2 regions of the Bacillus sp. 37MA genome follow, and region 1 is predicted to be linked to the other one. Evidence: riboswitches for the same ligand, from Rfam matches in the RefSeq annotation. Region 1 holds a riboswitch; the other holds the start of a gene.
The links. A riboswitch is a leader RNA that binds a small molecule or an ion and turns the genes downstream of it on or off. The one in region 1 is predicted to bind cyclic di-GMP.
Positions count from the first base shown of each region.

Region 2: another riboswitch for cyclic di-GMP. It lies ahead of A3M5_RS0105220 (hypothetical protein); the one in region 1 lies ahead of A3M5_RS0101200 (bifunctional diguanylate cyclase/phosphodiesterase).

Region 1 covers NZ_KB889752.1:208,662-214,845, forward strand. The annotation lists gene A3M5_RS0101180 (MBL fold metallo-hydrolase) at 1-105, shown strand, start outside; gene A3M5_RS0101185 (sulfite exporter TauE/SafE family protein) at 199-975, shown strand; partial or broken gene A3M5_RS24180 (MATE family efflux transporter) at 966-1,208, opposite strand; gene A3M5_RS23550 (ATP-binding cassette domain-containing protein) at 2,122-2,439, shown strand; gene A3M5_RS0101195 (DeoR family transcriptional regulator) at 2,466-3,080, shown strand; cyclic di-GMP riboswitch class II at 3,640-3,724, shown strand; gene A3M5_RS0101200 (bifunctional diguanylate cyclase/phosphodiesterase) at 3,803-5,929, shown strand; gene A3M5_RS0101205 (ferritin-like domain-containing protein) at 6,163-6,184, shown strand, end outside.
Region 2 covers NZ_KB889752.1:934,073-940,256, forward strand. The annotation lists gene A3M5_RS0105195 (GerAB/ArcD/ProY family transporter) at 1-103, shown strand, start outside; gene A3M5_RS0105200 (GerAB/ArcD/ProY family transporter) at 284-1,381, shown strand; gene A3M5_RS24395 (YjcZ family sporulation protein) at 1,728-1,835, opposite strand; gene A3M5_RS25195 (hypothetical protein) at 2,626-2,793, shown strand; cyclic di-GMP riboswitch class I at 3,348-3,434, shown strand; gene A3M5_RS0105220 (hypothetical protein) at 3,487-3,810, shown strand; gene A3M5_RS0105225 (helix-turn-helix domain-containing protein) at 3,813-4,382, shown strand; gene A3M5_RS25710 (hypothetical protein) at 4,700-4,843, opposite strand; gene A3M5_RS0105235 (LCP family glycopolymer transferase) at 5,489-6,184, shown strand, end outside.

The sequences.
Region 1 (6,184 bases):
AATGCTTATCAGGAAATCCGCGAAACGAACATGGGTAAAGTCGAGCCGGATGAAGAAAAACAACGTGAAATGGAAATTGGACCAAACCGTTGTGCCATTCGATAAAAGCATGGAAGTAAAATAAAATGGCTAAAGGCTGATCAGGAAAAGGGTATCAGTTAGATACCCTTTCTCTTTTTTTGAAAGGAGGAGGAACGTATGGCTCTTCATATTATCATCACTATTTTCTTGATTGGTTTTATCGGTTCCTTTATTTCAGGTATGGTCGGGATCGGCGGTTCGATCATTAAATATCCGATGCTTTTGTATATTCCCCCGATACTTGGAATGGCGGCGTTCAGTGCCCATGAGGTATCTGGAATTAGTGCCATTCAAGTTTTTTTCGCCGCCATCGCAGGGGTGTGGGCATACCGAAAAGGAGGTTATTTGAACAAAACCCTGATTATCTATATGGGAGCAAGTATTTTAATTGGAAGCTTCATCGGCGGTTATAGTTCTGGCATGATGTCAGAAGGGGACATCAATCTTGTGTATGGAATATTGGCCATAATTGCGGCTATTTTGATGTTTTTCCCGAAAAAAGGGATCGATGATATCCCACTTGATCAGGTTACGTTTAATAAATGGGTAGCGGCGGGGTTGGCCTTCATCGTTGGAATCGGAGCAGGAGTCGTTGGTGCAGCAGGAGCTTTTGTCCTCGTACCTATTATGTTGGTCGTCTTAAAAATTCCAACAAGAATGACCATTGCTACTTCACTTGCAATTACCTTTATTTCCTCGATTGGCGCCACGATCGGTAAAATCACGACCGACCAGGTTCTTTATGGCCCAGCAGCTATCATGATTGTCGCTAGTTTACTAGCTTCTCCTTTAGGAGCAAAGGCTGGACAAAAGGTGAATACGAAAATACTACAAGCCGTGTTAGCTTTATTAATCTTAGGTACCTCGATTAAAATTTGGATGGATATTCTTTGAAGATCATTGTTTGCACCGTTCGCTTGAGCAGCAAAACCAGATGTACTGACTCTTAAAAATCCGAATAGCCAGTACATTGTATTAAAAATCATAGTTCCTACAACCACTCCTCCGATATAAGCTGGATTAGGCAGTTGTCCAACCACTGCTGTATCTACTGCTCCTAGTAAGGGGGGTGTCATAGTTGAGATGGTGAGTGGGAAAGCTAAAGCAAGATAAGTCCGATGATTCAATTAATTAACCTCCTTAGGAATCAAAAATATGAAGCAATTCTTTTTCTTTGAGAACAGCTTTTGTTTTTTACATTAGTCTATAATATGACCTTCCTGCATGATTTGTCATCACGTATAAGATTCATAGATGATAGATCATGGAAGATAGATAAGAAAGCCCCATTCTAATGAAAGAAAGGAGGCATGAAACCACGATCAGTAAACGATATCAAGCACCGTATTTTTCTGTTGTGTTACTAAATGTTATAAAAAAACAATTAGCACCGTTTTTTACAATATATAAAAGTTAGTTCAATTTATGATAATGACAGAATGAAAGCATTTGAGTAACATCTAAAAGACAGACACAGCAATGAATTTATGGAACATATGTTAAAAGATGAATGTAAACCCTACTAAAAGAATAGAGGCGTCCTATTTTTTGAAAACAAAAAAATAAAACATTTTTTAACATAAGTAGAACAGAGTTTGAGATTTTCCACACTAGTAAAAAGTAGATGCGTCTGAAATGACACGCCGTAAAATCTTTTGACTGAGCAACAAAATAAAGATATTTATTTGAATGACGGTCCATCACAGATCATTGTGTTCGATTTTATTATATAGACAGATGCAGGGGAAACTTGGTTTCAAGGTATTCCAATCCATAAACGTAATAACGCCGCTTTTCGGGCGATCAGAGGCCGCAATCAAGCCGTGTTTCAAAATCCTTCCGCTGCTTTGAATCCACGACTGAAAGTGATGGACTCTCTTATGGAACCCCTTGATCAATTGAAAAATAAGACCCTTTCGTTTCTGGGTGATAGCAAATTGAGTCGAAGTGAAACGGCCGAACGACTATTACAACATGTCGGTCTTTCAGAAACGGTTCTGCACCAATACCCACATGAACTAAGCGGAACAAAAACAAAGGGTGTCTATTGCGAGAGCGATCAGTATCGAACCGACGTTCATTGTGCTAGATGAGCCAACATCTAGTTTGGATACGATCATTCAGGCGGAAATTCTGAACTTATTGAAAGATTTGCAGGAGAAGCTGGGATTTTCGTATATATTTATCTCTCATGATCTATCCGCCGTTCATTTTATGTGCAATCGGGTGTTGGTCATGAAAAATGGACAAATCGTAGATGATTGCGCCAGGGAGCAATTGTTTTCAGTGGAAAGGCATCCGTATACACAGCACCTGTTAAACTTGTTTGAAAATGACGATCTTAGGAATGTCATGTAATCGATAAAAAGGGATGGAGGGATCAAATGCTGCCGAGAGAACGACAACAACAAATTTTAATATGGATGGAAGAAGAGGGTGCTTTGCGGGTTTCTGAAATTAGTAAGCGGTTAACTGTGTCTACAGCAACCGTTTACAGTGACATTAAGCCACTAGTGGAACAGCAGTTGATCTTAAAATCATTGAATGGGATTTATTATCTTCCTAAAAAAACCCATGTATCCTCTTACGTTTGTTCGTATTGCAATAAACAGTCAAACACGAGATTATCTGTTCAACTCATCAAATTAAATCAACGAATTGAGCACACATGCTGCGCACATTGTGGTTTACTTCGATATCAACAAATAGGAAAAGAAGTTTCCCAAATCATTTGCTATGATTTTTTAAAGGATACAATGATCAGCGCCAAGATCGCCACATATGTAATAAATTCAGATATTCATCTTAATTCTTGTCAGCCACAGGTGATTACTTTCGAATCTGTAAAAAAGGCGAAACAATTTCAATCGGGGTTTGGTGGAAGTATTCACAATTTTGAAGAAGCCATTCAAGTGATGCTAGAAGAAAAGAATGGTGATCGTTGTTGCCAGCCAAAAAGAAAGAGAATCGAAAAGAATAAACGCTATCTACATGGATAGAAAGAAAAGAACCCTTAGATATTCGTGGGTTCTTTTCTGATTATGGCCCTATGAGTAGAGCAGAGAGATTATTTTACTAGCTTTAATGCACTTTCAGAAATGTAAAAGTCTGTCCCATTAACTTCTTTTTGTTGAGTTGATTTCTTTGTTGTTTGGATGACGATGTTTTTATTTGCTGGAAGCTCTACTTTCTGGATTCCTTTTTCAGCTACAAATACGGGGTTATTTGGACCTGTTAGTCAATACGCGTTGTAAATCCTTTCTTTTCTAAGGCGTCTTTCGCATTCGTATATAGTTGTTTTGTTAATTGATTTAGATCAAAGTCCATAAACTTGGCCATTGTTTTGGCAGTATCCGTATTTTCAACTAATCCTGTTGGTCTTGAAGGTCCGTAAGAATATAAGAATACGACTTCACCCGTATGGCCACCTGTTGTAAAGCTGATGTTCGCCTATTGGTTGGGTATAATATACTACTTAATTTATTGACTTTCGGACTTCAATAGCTATAATCAAGGTATAGTTTTACAATAGGGCTACTTTTTAACAAAATTAAACAACTTGATTATGGAAGCGATGAACAGCCATCTGTATGTGGGCACTTTGGATGACTGGGAGCAAGTAGTGCAACCGACCCTGCTATTTTTAATAGGTCGGTTTTTTTATTTAATCAAGTATATTTCTCTGAAAATACTATTAAATTAAATGTCATAGGTGATAAAAATGGGAAAAAAAAGATCGGTAACGGTGCCTGAACCAATAAGGCACGAGAATAAGGAAGAAATGGACGATATTTTGAAGGAACTGGCTGATGTTAAGTATGCTTTGGATCGATCATCGATTGTGGCTATGACGGATCAGCGCGGGGTTATCCTTTATGCTAATGACCAATTCTGTGAAATCTCTCAATATGAACAGGAAGAAATATTGGGACAAGATCATCGGATTTTAAATTCAGGCTATCATTCTCGAGATTTTATCAAGAATATGTGGGCCACGATTGGAGCAGGAGATATTTGGCGTGGAGAAATACGTAATAAGGCTAAAGATGGTTCATTTTATTGGGTAGATACAACCATTGTGCCATTTTTAAATGATCGGGGAAAACCGTATCAATATATCTCGATACGAAATGATATCAGTCCTCGAAAAAAAATGGAAGAAGAAGTACGGAAAAGTGAGGAAAAGTATCGGTTAATCACTGAAAATTCGTCAGATCTGATTTCAACGATTGATGAAGAGGGGAATCTATTATACATATCTCCATCTCACACGGTTCTATTAGGGCACGATTTGGTAGAGATGGAGTCTAGTCCTTTATTTCAATGGGTACACGAAGAGGATCGTCAAAGTGTCATTGACAGTATTCAAGACATGATTACAAAAGGAAAAGGGTCTTCCCAATTAGAATTCCGTATCCTAGCGAAAAGTGGAAATTATATTGATGTGGAAGCGAAGGTTAATTCTATTTTTGACCCATTTGGAATTGTGAAAAATTTAGTGCTAGTTATGCGGGATATAACCGAAAGGAAAAAGACAGAGCAAACGATTTATCATTTAGCTTACCATGATACATTGACTGAATTACCAAATCGAAGACTCTTTATGGATTGTTTGCGTAAAGAAGTCAATCAAGCCAATTCTGTTCGATCACAACTAGCCGTCATGTTTGTTGACGTCGATCGATTTAAACATATTAATGATTCTTATGGGCACGAAATTGGTGATCTTATTCTGATCGAAACAGCCAAGCAGATTAAGGAGTGTCTTCACTCAACAGACTTGGTTGCTCGTATAGGAGGGGATGAGTTTACCATTTTGTTGACAAATGTGTCGGATACAGAGAGGGTGGAAACCATTGCTCAAAGGATCAAAGACAGTTTCCAAGTACCGATAGAGTCTGGAGGAAAGGTATACAACCTCTCTTGTAGTATCGGTATTTCTCTCTTCCCCTCAGATGGAAAGGATGTGGATGAACTATTAAAACGAGCAGACATGGCTCTATATGCTGTTAAAGAACAAGGACGGAACGGGTATTTGTTCTTCCATCCAGATATGGAAGAACGATCATTGGAACGGATTCTATTAGAAAATGAATTGAAAAAAGCCATACAACAGAAGCAATTTTACATTGAGTACCAGCCTAAAATGAATCTTACCAGCGGACAGTTAATCGGCATGGAAGCCCTTGTTCGTTGGAATCATCCAGAATTGGGGAGGATATCACCTGGCAAGTTTATCCCGGTAGCTGAAGAAACAGGATTGATCCTTCCTCTCGGGGAATGGGTGCTTCGTCAAGGATGCAAGCAAAATAAAGATTGGCAGAATCAAGGCTATCCCCCACTAAGAGTATCGATTAATTTGTCTACCCGACAATTTTATCAATCTAACTTATTAGACAAGATAAAAGGGATTTTAAATGAGACCGGATTGGAGCCAGAGTGGCTGGAGCTTGAGATTACGGAAAGTATTTTTACAGATATCGATCAAGCAGTAGTCATCCTGCAAGAAATTAGAGAGTTAGGCGTTCATATATCTATCGATGATTTTGGAACAGGGTACAGTTCGTTCAGTTACATCAAGCATCTTCCCGTAGATACTTTGAAAATTGATGCTTCTTTTATTCGGGACATTCATCAAAACAAGGAAAGCCAGGCGATTGTCAAGGCGATCATGGACATCGCACAAACACTGAACTTAAATGTGATTGCTGAAGGGATTGAAAGCCAAGAACAGTTGATTGCCTTGAGTGAGGATGGCTGCAGTCAAGGGCAGGGTTTTTTATTCAGTAAACCATTGTCCAATCATGAATTTGAAAACTATTTCAAATATTCTACTGAAACAATTTGAGTCGTATAAAAACTGGATTTATATATTAAGTATGAGTGATGTGAATTTTTATAAAGAGCGCTTGGGTCCTTATGCCAAGCGTTTTATTTTGTCAGTTATCAAATTTGAATTCCAAAGTAAGAACAGATAGATCCTAAGGGGTTTTAGGCTATCGAAAATAATTAGTTTAATCACCCAAATAAAAAACGGTGAATACACTATCTATGTTCATTTTAAATGAGGGGGAATCGCTCATGTATCAATCATACCATTATC
Region 2 (6,184 bases), 730 kb from region 1:
GATAAAGGTTGAATCGCCGTATCTCAGTCCCTCATTTCAAGTAATCATTCCGATTCTTCTTCTCATCATTGCTTTTTTCAAAAACAGAAAGAAAGCAGCATAGAAAGAATAGGTTCCCTTTATATCATGTATTCGTTATCGTCATTGTAAAAAGTAGAGATCCAAAAAGGAGGATGATCTTATGATAGAAAAAGAAAAGGTAATCCAAATTTATCAGGATGTATTGAATGGAAAAAGAGCATGATTCCCTCAACATTGAAAAAAGAAGGGAAGTGATCACGTGATGGAAAAAGCGAAAATGAGTGCCTATCAGCTCTTCACACTCATCCTTTTATTTGAAACTGGCAGTGCCGTATTTTTTCCGATTGCCTTAGACGCGAAACAGGACGCCTGGCTGGCGGTTCTCATCGCCATGGCCGGTGGTTTTTGCCTGTTTTTCATTTATTACGGCCTTTACCGCTACTATCCGGATCTTCCGCTGACGGAATATGTGCAAAGATTACTAGGATCTGTTTTAGGAAAAGTGCTCGCCTTCTGTTATGTTCTTTATTTTGTGTATATAGCCGCAGACATATTGCGCGGTTTCGGGGCATTGCTGACCACCATTGCTTACCCCGCAACCCCTTTATTTATCATCAATGCCCTGTTCATTCTGGTGATCGTTTATACGGTTTATAAAGGAATTGAAGTCATCTCCCGAACCAGTGAAGTGTTGTTTGTCGGCATGTGCCTGCTTCTCTTGAGCGGTTTCCTTTTACTTATCATTTCAGGACTCATTCATCTTGAAAACTTAAAACCGGTACTCGAAGAAGGACTTTCACCGGTGATCAAAACCGCTATTACCCAAACGTTGTACTTCCCATTTGGACAAATCATCGTCTTTGCGATGATCTTTCCTTATGTCAAGGAACATGAAAAAGTGAAACGCACCGGATTATGGGCAATGGGCATGAGTGGCCTTCTATTGGCCCTTGTCGCAGCAGGTAACATAAGTGTTCTCGGTGTTGATCTTACTTCACATGCACAATTTCCTTCTCTAGCTTCGATCCAGTCGATTGAAGTAGCCGGATTTTTGGAGCGTTTGGATATTTATTTTATCCTATTTGTGATGATCGGCGGTTTTTTAAACATAAGTATCTCTTTCTATGCGGCGGTGATGGGAGCGTCTCATTTATTTCATGTGAAACATCCTTCCCGTCTTGCTTATCCGATGGGCATAGTCATTTTACTTGCATCCATGGTCACTGCAAGCAATTATATAGAATATGTTCAACAATGGAGGGAGGTTTTCTCTCGGTATTTCGAACCCTCGTTCCAAGTCATCATTCCTATTCTTCTTCTCATCATTGCTTTTTTCAAAAACAGAAAGAAAGCAGCATAGAAAGAATAGGTTCCCTTTTTATCCATTATTCGTTATCGTCATTCGGAGTGTGTGTTTCTATAACTTAGACCTAACGGGGAAAAACATTATAGTGTTAAAAACTAAACATTTTATGTCACAGTTCGAACAAACTATGAAGCAATGAGGATGGGGCGAAATGTTGCAGGATGCGTAAAACGTTCACAAATATTGAATTAAAAAAAGCGGCTGTATTTACTTCATACAGTCGCTCAATATTAGATAGGTGGCTACAGCAGGGGGAGGAGGCAAAAGCAAAAGCAAAAGCAAAAGCAAAAGCTAGATTAATTCAAAAAGGTCTTACGGATAATAGGTTGCTTCCTAGCAGTCAGTATCCGCCACCCATGAAAGATGCGCCAACGATGATTAACAAAATGAACAAAACAACAATTAGCACAAAGCTAGAGCCGTATCCACCAGATTTTTCACAACTCATAATTATCACCTCTTTTTAAATATAGTATGAAAAAATAGAGCCGAGTCTTGTACGAATGGTTCTATAAAAATCAAAAAGTGTTATCTGCAACGATTACAGCCATGTGAGTGATTACGGTGACTATGTGATGGATTCATGTAATTTTGTGATGGATCCATGTGACATTGTGATGGATCCATATAGCCCGGATCTACGACGACGTTTCTTGTCACAGGCTGATAAATATGGCGAGGAACGTTAACAATATGCTGCCGATTAACATTCACGATTGGGTGAATGACAGGAACCTCGCGTTTAATGTAGGAATCATGAAATACACACTTTGGGGGACAAATTATTGGTCTAATAGGACGACACATCCAAAACACCTCCTTGTTTACTATAATAGATGCACTATGAAGCGATTTGGAAACGGACAAACATCATGGGTGAGATTTTAAATTTGTTAAAAATGACATACACACAATGCAGGTAGCTATCTGCTCTTTTGAAAAGAAGACGATTATCGTAGGGCATTTGAGCAAGTTGGAAATACTAGAGTTACGAGCTTCGGGATGGAAACACCAGAGGGAAAAGAGAAATGGGATTCTGATTGCGAGGTAAAAAGGGAGGAAGCTCGATGTCAGGAATTATCGATGACGGCCAGGCTTCCGGACAGCATGAAGTGGCAGTTTTTATTCACGGCGGCGGATCATCACAGGGGCTATGAAAAATATGAATGAATTAAGCAACAAAGAAAGTCGGCTGGATATAGTCGATATGATAATAGACTTGTTAACGGGGAATTGGCATGTATTTTGTAATTGTTCCAGGTGGATTTTGTGCATACAACATTGAAAGTTTTGAAATGCTAGATGAAGCGAAAGATCGGGTGAAAGAGCTCATTGAAGTAGGACATAGAATAGCACGGTTGGCGCAGAAAATCCCGATGAAAATCAAAGTGGCAGTCGAGTTTTAAACAAAAAATAGCCAGGTTAATACCTGACTGTAAAAGAGTTGAAAAATGACAAAATAGGGTTGGGATATGACGGGAAACCGTCGTATAAAAACAGTATACCCATTCTAGAAAAGTTTATACAAAAAGATCGAGATTTCTCCTGTCCAGGCGAATTTAGAGCGGGCGGAGCAGAAAATTGAAGATCGGAAAAACGGCAGCCTTTTTCTTGTTTCATAAGAAAGGTTACTTTGTGTCGTCAGGAAAAGGAAGTTTAGTCAAGTTTCTGCATTGTATAGGAATATGGTTCTATTACAGTAACGTTGTCAATTTTTATACGGCGATCAGTCAACAGTATTTAAGACATGTAAAATAGACTATAGAGTACCTTTGGTATGTATCTCCCCCATAAAATGAGTAACAATAGCTGAATTTCTTATTAAATGAACCAATAAGTCTCCTATAAATGAGTAAATATACTTTAATAAATAATGAGTAAAATGAACTTTAATAATTGAAATAATTACTATTTTTGTTGACGTGACATTATTCGACATGATTTAATGTATATAAATTCTTAATGAAAAAGGCAAACTTATCGAAAGGTAAGGACGCAAAGCCATGGGTCTAATGTTCTGGTGAATTATGACAGCCAGGTTGCCAAATAGGGCTTTAACCCCGTATTTGGATCAATAACTGTTTAAGGTAGGGTGAAAAATGCGGGGAGAAAAAAATGAATTAAAAATGAACGTTGAAAAGTTTTTTTTGTTATTACAAAACTATCCGGATGACTTTGATTCGACTTCAGTATTTGTAAGGTTTTTGCGATCTTTTTTAAGGGTAAATGCTCGCGGGAAAATGTTACCTACTATTGAAATAATGACATTGATAAAAGAGCAGAAACCTAATGTGTTTCGTTCGATGAGCAAACTTTCAGAAGAAGATAACATGTTAGCCTTTTTGACTAGTTTATCGATGGATTTTCAACAAGCAGAAAGCCGACTCCAATCCATTTACGAAGGTAAAAGAGTAGGGCAATAAGGATGAGACGAAAATGGACAGATAAAGATGTTTACTTTTTAGAAAAACGGGTTGGGAACTGCTCCTTATCAGCCATCGCAAGCCAACTTAATCGAAGTGAGACAGCTATTTCGTTGAAATTAAAGAGACTGGGCCTGGGGAACACTAAAAACGCTACGGGCTTCTTAACTAGTAGTGAGTTAGCTGAAGCGTTAAATGTGGACAGAAAAACAGTATACAATTGGATTCAGTTTCATGGACTTGAATCAACATCGCGTATAACATGTTATAAACGAAAATTTTACTTAATTGACGTTCATTCTTTTTGGAAATGGGCTGAACAAAACCAAGAGAAAATCGATTTCAGTATCATTGAAAAACATGCCCTGCCTCCTGAACCAGATTGGATAGATGAAGCTCGTCAGACTAGTACAGACAAGAAAATAAAGACATATAAACGTTGGACAACAAAAGAAATTGAACTCCTTTTAAAGTGGAAAAAAGAAGGGTTAAGTTTCAAAGAGATTGCCGAAAAGCTGAATAGAAGCAGAGTTAGCGTTGAGCGTCGTTACGCACGATGTCAAAATAGCTAATAGTAAGGTTTGGAGCGTATAGAAAAGAGTACAGATTCCGTGAGTACTCTTTTTTGTTGTACAGTTACTATATATGTGAGCAGGGTAAATTTTTAATTACTTTTATTTTTCGGAATAATTTCTTGTGCAGAAAAATAGAGGGTATGTGTTAAAATAACAAAAATTAAATATTAAAGGAAATGATATTTTTGTTTATTAAATCATCTATTCTTTTTCAATATCTCTCATTAAAGAGAAAGTCGGATTGAATCCGTTCATTCGAAAAGAAGAATAACAAACAGCCCGCCTACTCGTCATGAGTAGACGGGCGATTTTTATTATGATAATTTGTCTTTTTTAAAAGCTCTTAAATAACCCATTGACGCTGCATATGTTGCTGCTCTTGGCGGAATCCCTTTTTTCTTTAATTCATCCACAGTATTTTGAATCTTTTTCCTAGCATTCACATTATCTTGGTTCAAATAGAACAACTCCTTATTATTTTCTATTTTCCCTTTTTGTCTTTTACGAGTGTATAGCCACCCTGGACTTATTTTGTCAACTAAAAGAGGTAAGTATACAAAAAGGACCGGCAGCAGCCAGTCAATCTCGTTCAGTTTTATATTCAACTAGCCAGTTATTTAAATAAAAGGAAAGGCTAATACTTTCCTCGTTTCATGTTTAGATACGTAAGCAGGGTGATCGGATCAGAAGCGGCGCCAGCTTGGTATACTTTTTTCAACTCTGTGCAGTTCTGATAGGACTCATATAGGGCAACAGGTTTTGGTTCTGCCTCAACAAGAGAGTAAGTAAAGAAAAAACTCCACCAATGAAAGAAAGAGTTTTGGGAATTTCTATTTTGATCAAAAGAAGAGTCATCTCATAAGAGAGAAGGGACAAAAAAGTGTGTTTTAAGCTTTATCAGCATTTGTTGCAAACAAGTTGATATAGATTCCTTCAAACTATTTTTCGAATTCTTCAAAAGCCTGTTGGATAAAGCCTCTCCTATTCGGGGCTATTGGTTTTGAGAATAAAACCAAAGCGACATATTTAAAAACAGCCTGTCTTGAAAATCGCTTGGAAGGATATGATATTATTAAGTCACATTACATTAGGGAGCCGTGTATATGCGAAGACAAGACAAGCGAAAAAAAAAACGAAGTAAAAGTAGCTTTTTAGTAGGTTTCTTTTTGATCGTGCTGCTGGTCGGGGCGGGTATTACATTTATGTTCTATCAGTTCGTCGAAAATACGTTGAGCGGTGAAGACCTTTATTCAGACAAACGGACAGATGATGTGTCACTCCAGGATAAAGAGGGGTTTACGGTTCTTTTACTTGGCGTGGATGAGCAGGAAGGAGACACAGGCCGTTCTGATACGATGCTGTTTATGTCCGTGAACAGGGAAGAAAATAAGGCGAAAATACTAAGCATTCCCCGGGATACACGTGTAGAGATTGTGGGAAAAGGCACGAAAGATAAAATTAATCATGCCTATGCATTCGGTGGTGTGAAAATGGCAGCGAAAACGGTTGAAAACTTTCTTGATGTTCCGGTAGATTATTATGTAGAAATAAACATGAAAGGCCTGGAGGAAATTGTAGATGCTGTCGGCGGTGTGGAAGTACAAAATGATTTTACTTTTTCATATGGCGGAGATGATTTTGCTGAAGGACGCATTACATTAAGCGGATCTGAAGCATTGAACTACACGCGAATGCGCAAGGAAGATCCAAACGGCGACTTTGGCAGACAGGCCCGGCAGCGTCAAGTGATTGAAAGCATTTTAAGCAAAGGGAATGACGTGGAAATGATATTCAGATTT